One region of the Bradyrhizobium sp. C-145 genome, then DNA from elsewhere that is predicted to be linked to it. Evidence: predicted binding sites of a transcription regulator. Region 1 holds the regulator's gene; the other holds the start of a gene.

The links. The regulator PhoB, encoded in region 1, activates phosphate uptake and scavenging genes when phosphate is short. The targets are predictions, from matches to a motif close to TGTCATNNANCTGTCAT.
Region 2: LRP30_RS38155 (DUF465 domain-containing protein) is a predicted target of PhoB. The motif match lies at 6,521-6,537, and genes of this name have one in related genera.

Annotation. Positions count from the first base shown of each region.
Region 1 covers NZ_CP088150.1:8,935,367-8,943,251, reverse strand. The annotation lists gene LRP30_RS42115 (ATP-binding protein) at 1-836, shown strand, start outside; gene pstS (phosphate ABC transporter substrate-binding protein PstS) at 981-1,994, shown strand; gene pstC (phosphate ABC transporter permease subunit PstC) at 2,166-3,155, shown strand; gene pstA (phosphate ABC transporter permease PstA) at 3,157-4,002, shown strand; gene pstB (phosphate ABC transporter ATP-binding protein PstB) at 3,999-4,817, shown strand; gene phoU (phosphate signaling complex protein PhoU) at 4,829-5,545, shown strand; gene phoB (phosphate regulon transcriptional regulator PhoB) at 5,561-6,268, shown strand; gene LRP30_RS42080 (GcrA family cell cycle regulator) at 6,524-7,036, opposite strand; gene LRP30_RS42075 (aspartate aminotransferase family protein) at 7,505-7,885, shown strand, end outside.
Region 2 covers NZ_CP088150.1:8,108,065-8,115,949, reverse strand. The annotation lists gene LRP30_RS38205 (hypothetical protein) at 1-683, shown strand, start outside; gene LRP30_RS38200 (tetratricopeptide repeat protein) at 705-1,355, opposite strand; gene rpsU (30S ribosomal protein S21) at 1,585-1,881, opposite strand; gene aqpZ (aquaporin Z) at 2,143-2,865, shown strand; gene LRP30_RS38185 (5-(carboxyamino)imidazole ribonucleotide synthase) at 3,001-4,107, opposite strand; gene purE (5-(carboxyamino)imidazole ribonucleotide mutase) at 4,104-4,592, opposite strand; gene LRP30_RS38175 (GGDEF domain-containing protein) at 4,734-5,441, shown strand; gene LRP30_RS38170 (hypothetical protein) at 5,444-5,695, opposite strand; gene LRP30_RS38165 (hypothetical protein) at 5,717-5,935, opposite strand; gene LRP30_RS38160 (DUF465 domain-containing protein) at 6,089-6,295, opposite strand; gene LRP30_RS38155 (DUF465 domain-containing protein) at 6,624-6,803, shown strand; gene LRP30_RS38150 (NAD(P)/FAD-dependent oxidoreductase) at 6,909-7,885, opposite strand, start outside.

The DNA.
Region 1 (7,885 bases):
TACCGGTCGATCGCTGGATGGAGCTCATGATCACGCCGGTGCCGGTGCCGACCACCTTCGGCGGCGCCGACAAATGCATGCTGATGACCTTCCACGACCAGACGCCGCTGCGGCGGGTCGAGGAGATGCGGGCCGACTTCGTCGCCAATGCCAGCCACGAGCTGCGCACCCCGCTCGCCGCGCTGTCGGGCTTCATCGACACGCTCCAGGGCCAGGCCAAGGACGATCCAAAGGCGCGCGAGCGTTTCCTCGGCATCATGCACAATCAGGCCACCCGCATGGCGCGCCTGATCGACGATCTGCTGTCGCTGTCGCGGGTCGAGCTGTCGGCCCATGTCCGCCCCGACACGCTGGTCGACCTCTTGCCTATCATCCTCCAGGTCGCCGACGGGCTCGAGCCGCTGGCGCGGGAACGCCAGGTCGATGTCGAGACCCATCTGCCGGAAGCCCCCGTGATGATCGCGGGCGACCGCGAGGAGCTGCTTCGCCTGTTCGAGAACCTGATCGAGAACGCGCTCAAATACGGCGCCTCGGGCGGACGCGTCATCGTGTCGCTGACGTCAAGCGCGGCCACTGATGGATCTCAGGAAATCCGGGCCATGGTCCGGGATTTCGGTCCGGGCATCGCACCGGAGCACCTGCCCCGGCTGACCGAGCGCTTCTACCGGGTCGACGTTGGCGACAGCCGCTCGCAGGGTGGAACCGGGCTCGGATTATCGCTGGTGAAACATATTCTTAACCGTCATCGCGGCCGGCTCCTGATCGAAAGCGTACCCAAACAGGGCGCCACTTTTACCGCTTGTTTTCCCCAGGCCAGGCCTCCGGCATCGATGTGAAAATCAAGCGATTCCAAGCGCTTGAGGGTGTCATCCAGCTGTCACGAAACCTTCGTAAAAGCACAGCCGACCGCTCCTAAAGGGGCGGCGCGGGGAGCGCGATCGGGCGCGGATGGCGCTTCGCTCCCCTGTATGGAGACCAGCATGAATTTCCTCAAAACTATCGTCGCTGCCGGCTTGGTCGCCGCATCGACGACGGCGGCGTTTGCAGCCGACATCACGGGTGCCGGTGCGACATTCCCGTTCCCGATCTATTCGAAGTGGGCTGACGCCTACAAGAAGGAGACCGGCAACGGTCTGAACTACCAGTCGATCGGCTCGGGCGGCGGCATCAAGCAGATCCAGGCCAAGACCGTGACCTTCGGCGCCAGCGACGCGCCGCTCAAGGCCGAGCAGCTCGAGAAGGACGGCCTCGTCCAATGGCCGATGGTGATGGGCGCCATCGTCCCCGTCGTCAACCTCGAGGGCGTGAAGCCCGGCGAACTGGTGTTCGATGGCGAGACGCTGGCCAACATCTATCTCGGCAAGATCACCAAGTGGGACGACGCCGCGATCAAGAAGCTCAATCCGAACGTCAAGCTGCCCGCGGAGGCGATCACCGTGGTCCGCCGTTCGGACGGTTCGGGCACCACCTTCAACTTCACCAACTACCTCTCCAAGGCCAGCGCGGACTGGAAGAGCAAGGTCGGTGAGGGCACCGCGGTCGAGTGGCCGGTCGGCGTCGGCGCCAAGGGCAACGAAGGCGTGTCGGGCAACATCAGCCAGACCAAGAACTCGATCGGCTATGTCGAGTACGCCTATGCCAAGCAGAACAAGCTGACCTACACCGGTCTCGTCAACAAGGCCGGCAAGCCGGTGCAGCCGACCGTCGAGGCCTTCCAGGCCGCCGCCTCCAACGCCGATTGGGCCAAGGCTCCCGGCTATTACGTTATCCTGACCGACCAGCCCGGCGACAAGTCCTGGCCGATCACGGCGGCGACCTTCATCCTGATGCACAAGTCTGCGACGGACAAGGCTGCCTCCCAGGAAGCCATCAAGTTCTTCCGCTGGGCGTTCAAGAACGGCGGCAAGGCGGCTGAAGAGCTCGACTACATCCCGATGCCGGACAGCGTCGTCCAGCTGATCGAGAAGACCTGGGCTGCCGAGATCAAGAGCTGAAGCGAATGGCCCGGACGCGCTGCAGCGTGAAACGCTGCTGCGCAGCGCCGGGACCGACAAGAACCGGGCCCCGGATCAGCGTCGCGCCGCTTCGCAGCTCGCGCCGCATCCGGGGCACAAGTCCGGCAACAAGCGTATATAGAACGGGTACAGGGGATCGGCGTGGCAGAGATGGCTGTTCAGAGCGATGTAATCGACGACGCCGGACCGTATGACCGCGCCAAGGCCTTGAGCGCGTTCAAGCTCGGCGACGTCACCTTCTACTGGATCACGCGGCTTTCCGCGATCTCGGTGCTGCTGATCCTCGGCGGCATCATCATTTCGCTGATCGTCGGCGCCTTCCCGGCGATCAAGGAATACGGCCTGTCGTTCCTGTGGACGCAGCGCTGGGCGCCCTCGGCCGATCCGCCCGTGCTCGGCGCGCTCGGGCCGATGTACGGCACGCTCGTCACCTCCTTCATCGCGATGCTGATCGCCATTCCGGTCGGTCTCGGCATTGCGATCTTCCTCACCGAGCTCTGCCCGCAATGGCTGCGCCGCCCCATCGGCATGGCGATCGAGCTGCTCGCCGGCATCCCCTCGATCATCTACGGCATGTGGGGCTTCTTCGTGCTGGGCCCGTTCCTGGCCAACACCTTCCAGCCCTTCATGATCAGGGTCTTCGACGGCGTCCCGGTGCTGGGGGCGATCTTCGCAGGTCCCCCGTCCTATCTCAGCCTATTCAACGCTGCGCTGATCCTCGCCATCATGGTGCTGCCCTTCATCACCTCGATCTCGGTCGACGTGTTCAAGACGGTGCCGCCGGTGCTGAAAGAGGCCGCCTACGGCGTCGGCTGCACCACTTGGGAAGTCGTCCGCAGCGTGGTGATCCCCTACACCCGCGTCGGCATCATCGGCGGCGTCATGCTGGCGCTAGGCCGCGCGCTCGGCGAGACCATGGCGGTGACTTTCATCATCGGCAACTCGTTCCGGATCTCCTCGTCGATCTTCGCGCCGGGCACCACGATCTCGGCGGCGATCGCCTCCGAGTTCGCCGAGAGTGACGGCCTGCACCAGTCCGGCCTGATCCTGCTCGGCCTGCTCCTGTTCGTGCTGACGTTCTTCGTGCTCGCGGCCGCGCGGCTGATGCTGCTGCGCCTGGAACAGAAGGCGGGGAAGTGACATGAACCCGATTTACGCACGCCGCCGCCGCACCGACATCGTCATCCGCGGGCTCTGCATCGCCGCCGCCGCCTTCGGCGTCACCTGGCTCGCGCTGATCCTGATCACGCTGCTCTACAACGGCCTTAGCGGCCTGAACCTCCAGGTCTTCACCGAGAACACGCCGCCGCCCGGCGCGTCCGAAGGCGGCCTGCTCAACGCCATCGTCGGCTCGCTGATCATGACCGTGCTCGGCGTCGGCATCGGCGCGCCGCTCGGCCTGTTCGCCGGCACCTATCTCGCCGAATACGGCCGTAACGACAAGCTGACTTCGGTGATCCGCTTCATCAACGACATCCTGTTGTCGGCGCCCTCGATCATCATCGGCCTGTTCATCTACGGCGCCGTGGTGGTGCCGATGCGCGGCTTCTCGGCGATCGCCGGTAGCCTCGCGCTCGCCGTGATCGTCATCCCGGTGGTGCTGCGCACCACCGAGGACATGCTGCTTCTGGTGCCGAACGCGCTGCGCGAGGCGGCCTCCGCGCTCGGCCTGCCGCGCTCACTGGTGATCAAGCGCATCGCCTACCGCGCCGCGCGCTCCGGCCTCATCACCGGCGTGCTGCTCGCCACCGCCCGCGTCGCCGGCGAGACCGCGCCGCTGCTGTTCACCGCGCTGTCGAACCAGTTCTTCAGCCTCGGCCTGAACAAGACGATGGCGAACCTGCCCGTGACCATCAACAATTTCGTGCAGAGCCCCTACGCCTATTGGAAGCAGCTCGCCTGGAGCGGCGCACTGCTGATCACGCTCACCGTGCTTGCCCTGAACATTGGCGCCCGCATCCTCGGTGCCGAGAGGACCGCAAAATGACCGACCTGTCCGTATCCGTGAGTTCCAACGGTCACCTGGCCTCGCATCCGCTGCCGGAAGCGCCCGCCAAGGTGACGGTGCGCAACCTCAACTTCTATTACGGCGAGCATCACGCGCTGAAGAACATCAACCTGACGCTCGGCACCAACCGCGTCACGGCCTTCATCGGCCCGTCGGGCTGCGGCAAGTCGACCCTGCTGCGCATCTTCAACCGGATGTACGACCTCTATCCGGGCCAGCGCGTGACCGGTCAGCTGATGCTCGACCAGACCAACATTCTCGATCCCAAGCTCGACCTCAATCTGCTGCGCGCCCGGGTCGGCATGGTGTTCCAGAAGCCGACGCCGTTCCCGATGACGATCTACGAGAACATCGCCTTCGGCATCCGCCTCTACGAGAAGATCTCGAAGTCCGAGATGGACGACCGGGTCGAGAAGGCGCTGCGCGGCGGCGCGCTGTGGAACGAGGTCAAGGACAAGCTCAACGCCTCGGGCCTGTCGCTCTCCGGCGGCCAGCAGCAGCGCCTCTGCATCGCCCGCACGGTCGCGGTGCGGCCTGAAGTGATCTTGTTCGACGAGCCCTGCTCGGCGCTCGATCCGATCTCGACCGCCAAGGTCGAGGAGCTGATCCAGGAACTGTCCGAGAACTACACGATCGCGATCGTCACCCACAACATGCAGCAGGCGGCGCGCGTCTCCGACAAGACCGCCTTCATGTATCTCGGCGAACTGATCGAGTTCGACGACACCAGCAAGATCTTCACGTCGCCGAGCGACCGGCGTACGCAGGATTACATCACCGGCCGGTTCGGCTGAGGAGACGGGACATGGGTACTGAACATACCGCAAAGGCCTTCGACACCGACCTCCAGGAGCTCACCCGCCTGGTCGCCGAGATGGGCGGCATCGCCGAGCGCATGATCGTCGATTCCGTCGACGCGCTGATCCGCCGCGACGTCGCGCTCGGCCAGCGCGTCGTCACCACCGACGCCGAGCTCGACGCGCTGCAGAAGCGCATCGAGGAGCGCGCCGTGCTCACCATCGCCCGCCGCCAGCCGATGGCGGTGGATCTGCGCGAGATTGTCGGCGCCATGCGCGTCGCCACCGATCTCGAGCGCATCGGCGACCTCGCCAAGAACATGGGCAAGCGCGTTGCGGCGCTGGAGACGGACTTCCATCCGCTAAAACTGTTCCGCGGCCTGGAGCACATGACCGACCTCGTGCAGCAGCAGGTCAAGTCGGTGCTGGACGCCTATGCCGCGCATGATCTGCCGGCGGCAATGGCGGTGTGGAAGGGCGACGAGGAAGTCGACGCCATCTGCACCTCGCTGTTCCGCGAGCTCCTCACCTACATGATGGAGGATCCGCGCAACATCTCGTTCTGCATCCATCTGATGTTCTGCGCCAAGAACATCGAGCGGATCGGTGACCACGCCACCAACATCGCCGAAACAGTGTTCTACATGATCGAGGGTCAGGCGATCACCGACAAGCGGCCGAAGGGCGACATGACGACCTTCGCCACGACGGTACCGAATACCTGAGGGAGCGACGACAACATGGGCGCACGCATCATGGTGGTTGAGGACGAGGAAGCTCTCACCGAGCTTCTCCGTTACAACCTCGAAGGCGACGGCTATGACGTGGAGACGGTGATGCGCGGCGACGACGCCGACACCCGCCTCAAGGAACACATCCCCGATCTGATCGTGCTCGACTGGATGCTGCCGGGACTATCAGGCATCGAGCTGTGCCGGCGGCTGCGCACCCGTCCCGAGACCAAGCAACTCCCGATCATCATGCTCACCGCGCGCGGCGAGGAGAGCGAGCGGGTGCGGGGTCTTGCGACCGGCGCCGACGACTACATCGTCAAGCCGTTCTCGGTGCCGGAGCTGCTCGCGCGCGTGAAGGGGCTCTTGCGACGGGCAAGCCCGGAGCGGCTCGCCACCGTGCTCGCCTATGGCGACATCGAGCTCGATCGCGACAAGCGCCGCGTGGCGCGCTCTGGCCGGCCGATCGATCTCGGCCCGACCGAATATCGCCTGCTGGAGTTCTTCCTGGAGCATCCCGGCCGCGTGTTCTCGCGCGAGCAGCTGCTCGATAGCGTCTGGGGCCGCGACATCTATATCGACGAGCGCACCGTCGACGTCCATATCGGCCGCCTACGCAAGCTGCTCAATCTCGGCCGCGAGCAGGACCCGATCCGCACAGTCCGCGGCGCCGGCTATGCGCTGGATGATCGGTTTGCGAAGGCGGAGCAGACCTAAGTTAGGCGGTGTTGCTTTAGCAGGCGGCTGCCACACTCTCACTGTCGTCCCGGACAAGCGTAAGCGCAGATCCGGGACCCATAGCACAGGGAGTGATTGTTGCGCTAAAAAAGTAACTTCGAGTCCCCGTAGCCACAGCTTGCGGTGGCTGTGGGTCCCGGATCTACGCGCGCTTGAGGCGCGCTTGTCCGGGACGACATCGGATTTGTAGAGCCGTCATCGCGTGACGGCTGCCGTTTCGATCTCAGAACAAACTCACCGCGTGCTCGGCTTGGCCGGCGCCCGCCGCCGATCCGCGGCCGGCTGATACGCCACGCGCGAGTGCTGGGCACAGTAGGGCAGGCCGGACAGCGCCCTGCCGCCGCAGAAGAAGAAATCCGGGCTCGATGGATCGCCGACCGGCCAGTGGCAGGTTGCCTCGTTCAATTCCAGCAGCGACAGCCGCTGGCTCATCGGCACCACGTTGTCGTAGGTGACCGGTTCGGCCTCCACCTCGACCTCGAAGGCCTGCGCCAGCGCGGTGTTGCCGCGCGAGATCGGCCGGGTCACCCGCATCATGTGCTGTGCTGGGCGCGCCTTGCGCGGCCGCGGCGCGGCCGAAGATGGGCTCTTGGCGCGGCCCGACAGGCCGAGCCTGTGCACTTTGCCGATCACGGCATTGCGGGTCACATTGCCGAGCTCGGCCGCGATCTGGCTGGCCGAAAGTCCGGCCTCCCAGAGCTTTTTCAGCTGCTCGACGCGATCGTCGGACCAGGTCAAAACCGTCATTGCACCCTTTCCCTCGCTGCGCGCCGCCATCCTGGGGCCTCACAGCGAATGCCTAAGCCTTGAAAAACCCGTGCCGCCAGAATCCCTTAAGGCTCGCCGGGCGCGCTACTGACGCCCGAACGTTTACGCCGGTACATGAGGACTTAGAGGATCAGAACCGCTGCACGAGATGTCGTATCTGACAGGCCAAACGCTACAATATGGCGTGACTCCCGCGCAAGAGTCCGCCGACTCGCTTCCACATGTTCCGTGGTGAAAACCCCGCAAAATCGGCACCGCAAGACTACGGATTCAGCGTTTCGCGAGGCTTTCCAGGCGGCATTGACACCGGTCTTGCCAGGCATAAGATAGTGCCGCGTGCCGCCCTTAAAAGGCGGCACGTTTCGTTTTCCGGACCGGTCAATGGTGCGCTGCGCAAGGCACGCCAGGCAGGTCTCAACATTCAAATGCAACATCCAAGTGATGGTCATGACCAACAGCGCCGCGCCGCATCTGCTTCCCGTTTTCGCCAGGGTCGACCTTGGTTTCGAGCGCGGCGAAGGCTGCTGGCTGATCGCGACCAATGGCGATCGCTATCTCGATTTCACGTCGGGCGTTGCGGTGAACGCGCTCGGCCATGCCCATCCCGCGCTGGTCAAGGCATTGCAGGAGCAGGCGACCAAGCTCTGGCACATGTCGAACCTGTTCCAAAGCCCGGACGGTGAGAAACTGGCGGCGCGCCTGTGCAGCGAAAGCTTCGCGGACTTCGTGTTCTTCTGTAATTCCGGCGCTGAAGCGCTGGAATGCGTGATCAAGGTCGTGCGGCGCTATCACGCCGCCAAAGGCCATCCTGATCGCTATCGCATGATC
Region 2 (7,885 bases), 830 kb from region 1:
CGGCCGAGAAGCCTGCCGATCATCAGCCGGCTGCCGAGACCAAGGCCGCAGACGTGGCTCCCGCCGAGACCGGCCCGCGCGGCCGCACCCCCGCACGCGAGAAGGCGGTCGCCAAGTCCGCCCCTGCGGCCACCGCCCCGGTGGTGGAGGCCAATTCGGCCCCGGCGGCAGTTTCGCCGGCCGCGACCCCCGACGCCAATGACCTCGTGCGCGCCGCGATCGAGCGTCTGCGCAAATCGCCTGAGGGCAAGGCCGCTGAGGCCAAATCGGCCGAGACCAAATCTTCCGAAACCAAGCCCGCTGAAAGGCCGGCGGAGCCTGCTGTGCGAGAAGCCGCCCGCATCCCGGAGGCCCCGCGTGTGATCACCGCGGAGCCGTCCCCGGTGCGTCCGCTGCCGCCGCCGATCACGGTGTCGACGCCGTCATCCGAGGCCTATGGCAATGGCGGCTCATCGCCGGTCAACCCGCCCTATACGGCCTCGGTCGGCAATGACGACCCGAATCGGGTGACGCCGCCGGCTGATATCCCCGTGCCGGTGATCGCACCCCCGCTCGATCTGCGTGCCGACGCCGGCGCGACCACGACCATGCAGCGGCCGAAGACCAATGTCGCCGATGAAATGCTGTCCGGCATGAAGTCGATGTTCCACGCCGTTCTGCCGAAGCCCGCCACTCCCGATTAGGACGCCATCTGAGCCGCGCTGTCAGCCGCCGACGCGGGCGAGGCCGCTGCGGGCGGCATCGTCGCGTGGGCGAAGCGAGACCGCCTTGGTGTAGGACGCCGCTGCCTTGGCCCTGTCGCCCAGCCGCTCATAGGCCTGTCCGCGGGTGGTCCAGACCTGGGCGTTGTGCGGATCGGCCTCGGAGGCCTCGTCCAGATCGGCTGCGGCCTCCTTGACCTTGCCGAGCGCGAGATAGCTGGTGGCGCGGCCGAGCAGCGGTTCGACCTTCTGCGGGTTGAGCCCGCTCGCAGCGCTGAAATCGGCGATGGCGAAATCGTGCTGGTTATTGCCCTGATAGATCAAGGCACGGCCATAGAGCGCCTGCGCATTGTAGGGATCGAGCCCGACCGCACGATTGAACTCGTCGAGCGCAACTGCGGTCTCGCCTGACTTCGCCAGGGATTGGGCCTTTGCCGTGTGGGCCTGGGCTTCGCTGACATTGACGGCGCTGACCGCGCTTTCGGTGGCCGCGGTCGCCTTCGGCGCCTCCTGAGGCTTCTCCTTCTCTGGCATCAGCGATCCCAGATCGAAGGAGCAGCTGCACAGCGCAATCCCCATCAACGCCAGCACGAACGGCTGCTGCCAGATCTGGCGCAGCCGCGCCAAGCTGCGCTCGGGGAAAGGGGAGGCCATCTACGGTTCGCTCGCGCTAGAGCATGATCCGGAAAAGTGTGCAGCGGTTTTCCGAAAGAATCATGCTCAAACATCAAACCAAAGCGCGATGGCTTTCAATCCAATCTCATCGCGCTTTAGCGCCGCATCGGTAGTGCCCGCGTCCCAGAAGAAGGCACCGCTCACAAAACAATAACGCGGGCCAGGGGCCCGCGTTATCGAAAACTGAAGTCTTGCAAGATCCGGTAGATCAGCGCGGTCCGCGCGGACCCGCACCGGGGCCGCCACGACCACTGCGATCACCGCCGGGACCTGCGCCGAACACCGGCTTCGGCTTCATCGGCAGCAGGCCTTCGCGCTGTAGCTTCTTGCGGGCCAGCTTGCGCGCGCGGCGCACGGCTTCGGCCTTTTCGCGGGCCTTCTTCTCGGAGGGCTTCTCGTAATGGCCGCGGAGCTTCATCTCGCGGAAAATTCCCTCGCGCTGCATCTTCTTCTTCAGCGCCTTGAGGGCTTGATCGACATTGTTATCGCGAACGAGAACCTGCACGCGGCATCCTCTTCAGGTGGATCGGATTTGAATTCTGCTAAGTCAAAGGGGATGGCAAAACGCGCAAGCCCTTAACCTTGAGCGCGCGGATGTATCAGACAAAACTGCAGATGTCCACCGGCCAAGGGGGATTTTGGGCCAAGTTCGGCCATTAAATGCGGCGAAAATACCTCTGTGCGGCCCCGATTTGGGCGATTCGGTGCCAATGACGGGGCCGTTTCCGGAGCTTTGCTCCGGAAACTTGAAATCAGGGGACCACACATGGATATGAAAAAATACGCCGCCGAAGCCATCGGCACCTTCTGGCTCACATTCGCAGGCTGCGGCAGCGCGGTCATTGCCGCCGGCTTTCCCCAGGTCGGCATCGGTCTCGTCGGTGTGTCCCTGGCGTTCGGGCTCAGCGTCGTCACCATGGCCTATGCGATCGGCCACATCTCGGGTTGCCATCTCAATCCGGCCGTCACGGTCGGCCTTGCCGCCGGCGGGCGCTTTCCGGCCGGCCAGATCCTGCCCTATGTGATCGCTCAGGTGGCGGGCGCGATCGTTGCCGCGTGGCTGCTCTATGTCATCGCGAGCGGGGCGCCCGGATTCGACGTCACCAAGGGCTTCGCGTCCAACGGCTATGACGCGCATTCGCCCGGCCAGTACAGCATGATCGTGTGCTTCCTCACCGAGGTGGTGATGACCATGATGTTCCTGTTCATCATCATGGGCGCCACCCATGGCCGCGCGCCCGCGGGCTTCGCGCCGCTCGCGATCGGGCTCGCGCTGGTGATGATCCATCTCGTCAGCATCCCCGTCACCAACACCTCGGTGAACCCGGCGCGCAGCACCGGTCCCGCGCTGTTCGTCGGCGGCTGGGCGCTGTCGCAGCTCTGGCTGTTCTGGGTCGCGCCATTGATCGGCGGCGCGCTGGGCGGGGTGATCTACCGCTGGCTCAGCGAGGAGCCCACAGGCATCGTCGCAGGCGTGAAGACCGCGTAATCGCTAGAGCATGATCCGGAAAAGTGTGCAGCGGTTTTCCGGAAAGATCATGCTCAAACAATACCTAAAGCGCGATGACGATTCATCCTGATCTCATCGCGCTTTAAGGGGATCGCAGCGATGGCTGCGGTCCCCTCAGGTGCCTTTCGTTGGCCTGACTTCGGTGACGTGTCCCATCTTGCGGCCCGGGCGCGGCGTGCCCTTGCCGTAGATGTGCACCGTGGCGCCGGGAACGGTCAGCCACTTGTCGTAGTCCTTGATCTCGTCGCCGATCAGATTGGTCATGGTGACGACGTCGCCGTGGCGCACGGGCTTGCCGAGCGGCCAGCCGGCGATGGCGCGGATGTGCTGCTCGAATTGCGAGATGGATGCACCGTCCAGCGTCCAGTGTCCGGAATTGTGCACGCGCGGAGCGATCTCGTTGACCAGCACCTTCGGTCCGGTGCCATTGGCGAGCACGAACATCTCGACGGCGAGCACGCCGACATAGTCGAGCGCGGTCGCGATCTTGCCGGCGACGCTGCGCGCTTCCTCGGCGAGAGAATCCGGGATCGGCGCGGGCGCGCGCGATATCTTCAGAATGTGGTCGCGGTGTTCGTTCTCGGTGACGTCGAAACACTCGACCTGACCCGCGGCCGAGCGCGCGGCGATCACGGAGATCTCGCGCTCGAACGGCACGAAGGCCTCCAGGATCGCCGATTTGGTGGCGAGACTGGTCCACACCTTGGCGATGTCGTCGCCCTCGCGGATGATGGCCTGGCCCTTGCCGTCATAACCGAAGCGGCGGGTCTTCAGTACGGCCGGAAGACCGATTCGCGCGATCGCCTCGCGCAGCGAGGAAACGGAGGTCACGTCGGCATAGGCGGCGGTGCCGATGCCGAGCCGCGTCACGAAATCCTTCTCGGCCAGCCGGTCCTGGGTGGTCTCGAGGATCTTGCGGTTGGGCAGCACCGGGCGGCGCGCATCCAGCACCATCGCCGCGGCCGCCGGCACGTTCTCGAATTCGTAGGTGATGACGTCGACGTCGTTGGCGAACAGCTCGAGCGCCTCGACATCGGCATATTCGGCGCAGGTCGCATTCAGGACCACGTCGAAGGCCGGCGAATCCGGATCGGGCGAGAACATCTGGCAGCGCAGCCCGAGCCGCGCCGCAGCCATGGCCAGCATCCGGCCCAATTGTCCGCCGCCGAGAATTCCGATGGTGTCACCGGGCTTCAGCTTCACCTGCCTGGCGTCGGTCACGCCTTGTCCTCCGGACGCTCGGCAACCGCCTCGGTCTGCGCCTTGCGCCAGGCGGCAAGGCGACCGGATAGGGCGGGGTCGGACAGCGCCAGCACGGAAGCCGCCAGTAGCGCCGCATTGATCGCGCCGGCCTTGCCGATGGCGAGGGTGCCGACCGGGATGCCGGCGGGCATCTGAACGATCGAATACAGCGAATCGAGGCCTTTGAGCGTCTTCGATTCGATGGGCACACCGAACACCGGCAGTTCCGTCAGCGACGCCGCCATGCCCGGCAGGTGCGCGGCGCCGCCGGCGCCGGCGATGATGACCTTGTAACCCGCCGCCTTGGCGCCCTTGGCGAAAGCGAACAGCCGATCGGGGGTGCGGTGTGCCGAAACGATGCGGGTGTCGGCGGCGACGCCGAGCGCGGCAAGCGTATCGGCGGCATGCCGCATCGTGTCCCAGTCCGACTGGCTTCCCATGATGATGGCGATCGGCGCGGTCATGACGTCAAATGTGCCCGGAAAACAGAAAGATAGGCCAGATTAAAGGTTCCGGCCGGCGGCTCGCAAGGCGGTGGCAAGGAGAAGGGAATGCACTATCCTGTCTTGGTGAATCCCCGCAAGCCTTCATTGAGCAGGATGCCCATGAAGAAACCAAAAAGGGCGAGTGCTGCGAAGGCCAAAACGGGCCGAAAGACCAGCGCCAGCCGCTCCAAAGCCGCTGCCAAGCGTCCGGCCAGGCCGGCGCGGCGCCAAACGCCGGCCGATGCCACGGAAACCATCAAGGCGACCATCCGCGGCTTGCGGAGCAAGCTCAAGGCGGCGGAGCGGCGGGTCGCGGAGCTCGAGGCGGCCGCTGACACCGATTTCCTGCTCGAGATTCCGAACCGGCGCGGTTTCGAGCGCGAGCTCAACCGTGCCATTGCCTACATGAAGCGCTACCGCGCCTGCGGGGCGCTGATCGTGCTCGACGTCGATCGGCTGAAGCCGATCAACGATTCCTTCGGACACGCCGCCGGCGACGAGGTGCTGAAGGCGATTGCCGCGACCCTGACGCGGCAGGTCCGCGCCTCGGATGTGGTCGGTCGTCTTGGCGGCGACGAGTTCGCGCTGCTGCTGTGGAATCTCAGCGAGACCGACGCCAAGGCGAAGGCCGCCATCCTCGAGCAGTCGATCGACGAATTGTCTTTCACGTTTCAGGGCCGGCACGTGGCTGCGGGCGCCTCCGCCGGCGTCGCGCTGCTGGGGGCGCAGTCCGACGCAGGCCGCGCCCTCGAGGAAGCCGATGCCGCCATGTATGTGCGCAAGGCGCACCGGCGTCACGAGCCACGGATCAGGCTCGCCAGCAGCTGATCCTACAGCGTGGCGAGATCTTGCGGCACATTGCCGAACTTGCGCAGCAGTGTGGCGTCGCCGAATTCGCCGGTCATGGGATCGCCGCTGCGGCTGAACGCGATCGCGCCGATGTGACCGGCACCGCGCGACAAGATTTCGGCGCGCCGCAACGCGGCCGCCGAACTCTGGCACTCCTCTGCGGCGCCAGCGACGGGCGATCCGTCAGCATCGATCAGGAAGGGCATTGCAACGTAGTAGGTCACATCCGACATGGCGTTGCTCCGATGTTGAACTCAGGCGGCGCTGCTCTTGCTCCGCATCTCGTTGGGCGAGGTCTCCGGAATGCAGCCGGCGGAAATCGCCGCCTGTAATTCCGCCAGCTCGGCTTCCAGATATTCATAAGCCATGATCAGCGCCTTGATGGTGCTGCGCAGATTGCCGTCGCACATCGCGATCGCCTGATCGCAGGCTTGTTCATAGTGGCTGTTGTCGAGAAGGGCGATTGCCGACATCTGCGTTGTCCTTCTGCCTTTCCTTGGCGTTTTCCCTTGGCGTCTTCCCTTGGCCTGTCTGGAGCCGAGTATGTCCCGAATGTTCCTATTTTGTTCTTCTTGAGTCAAGCGGATTCGGATACGGCGAGCCGCCGCGAACGACCGGCTCAGGGCTCAGGCGATGATGTCGGGCGTAATCTGGTCTTCGATGAACGCGATGCGATCGCGTAACAAGAGCTTACGCTTCTTCAACCGCTGTAACCGCAACAGGTCGGGCGCGGGCGATTGATGCAGTGCATCGATCGCCGCATCGAGATCTCGGTGTTCCTGCTGCAACCGGGTGAGCTCGACTTCGAGCTCACGCTCGTTTTCATTGGTCATGTCTGCGGTGGCCGAAAACCGATAGGCGTGAGATCTGGGCTGTGGATGCCCTGTGGAAATTATCGTCCTTGCGCGGCGTGACCGCAAGCGATCTGCGGCCATTGCCCGCCGATCTCCCGCAACATATTTCTGCGATTAGCTGCGCCGCCGCGCAGACGCATTGATATCATGGATTTTTCTCGCGTGGTTCCTTACTCACGCTTCGTTACATATGAATTTTCAAAAATGACGCCGCGACGACGGATACCCATCGACAGAACGAATCGGTGATGTACAGTCTCTCGTCCGGATCGAATCCTGAGGTTCAACCCTACCGAGGAGGTTTCGAATGACAATTCAGGCACATCTTGTTGAATTGGAACGGAAGCACAAACTTCTCGAAAACGAATTGCACGAAGCTCTCGTGCACCTTTCAACAGACGACCTGCAAATTGTTGAGTTGAAGCGCCGGAAGTTGATGGTCAAGGACCAGATCGAGCGTCTGAAGCAAGGCGACACGCTCCACTAGTGACCCCCGTAACAGCGTAGAGTTGATCGTACCCTTTCAAGCGGGGATGAGTGCCTTTGCGCTCACCCCTGCTGCGATGTGCGTCGTGCAAGTTTTGCGCGGCGCCTAGATGTCTGCGAGTTGGGCGACGTGATCCGCGATCGCAAGCGACGACGTCAGTCCCGGCGATTCGATGCCGAACAGGTTGATCAAGCCTGCGACGCCGTGATCGCGCGGGCCCTGCATCAGAAAATCCTGCGTGGCCACCGCCGGCGGCACGATCTTCGGGCGAATGCCTGAATAGCTCGGCATCAACGCCCCGTCGGGCAGCGTCGGCCAGTATTTGCGGATCGCGGGATAGAAGCGCTCCGCGCGTGACGGATCGACCTCGTAATTGATCGTCTCGATCCACTCGACGTCAGGGCCGAAGCGGGCCTGCCCTGCCATGTCCAGCGTCAGGTGCACCCCTAACCCGCCGGGCTCGGGCACCGGGTAGATCAGGTGCGAGAACGGCGCCCTTGCATTGCAGCTGAAGTAATTTCCCTTGGCAAGATAGGCCGGCGGAATCCGGTCCAGCGGCATGCCGTCGATGTTGCGCGCCACCGTCGTTGCCGAGAGCCCCGCAGCATTGACGAGCAGATCGCATTGCAGCGTCATCGGCGCCTCGCCGCCAGCCTCGATCTCGATGCCGCCGGCGGTTGCCTTGGCACGGACCAGTGGCGTGTGGAACGCGAAGGCGGCGCCAGCCTCCTCGGCTTCGCCGCGCAGCGAGAGCATGTAGGCGTGGCTGTCGATGATGCCGGTCGACGGCGACAGCAGCGCGGCGTCACAGGCGAGCGCCGGCTCCAGCGCGCGTGCGGCCTCGCCCGAAAGCAGCTGCATGTCGATCACGCCGTTGGCCTCGGCATGTGCCTTGATCGATTGCAGCTTCTCCGTCTCTTTCGCGCTGGTCGCGACGATCAGCTTGCCGCAATTTTTGTGCGGGATGCCGCGCTCGGCGCAGTAGCGGTAGAGCGCGTGCTTGCCGCCGACGCACATGCGCGCCATCCAGCTGCCGGCGCGGTAGTAGATGCCGGCATGGATCACCTCGCTGTTGCGTGAGG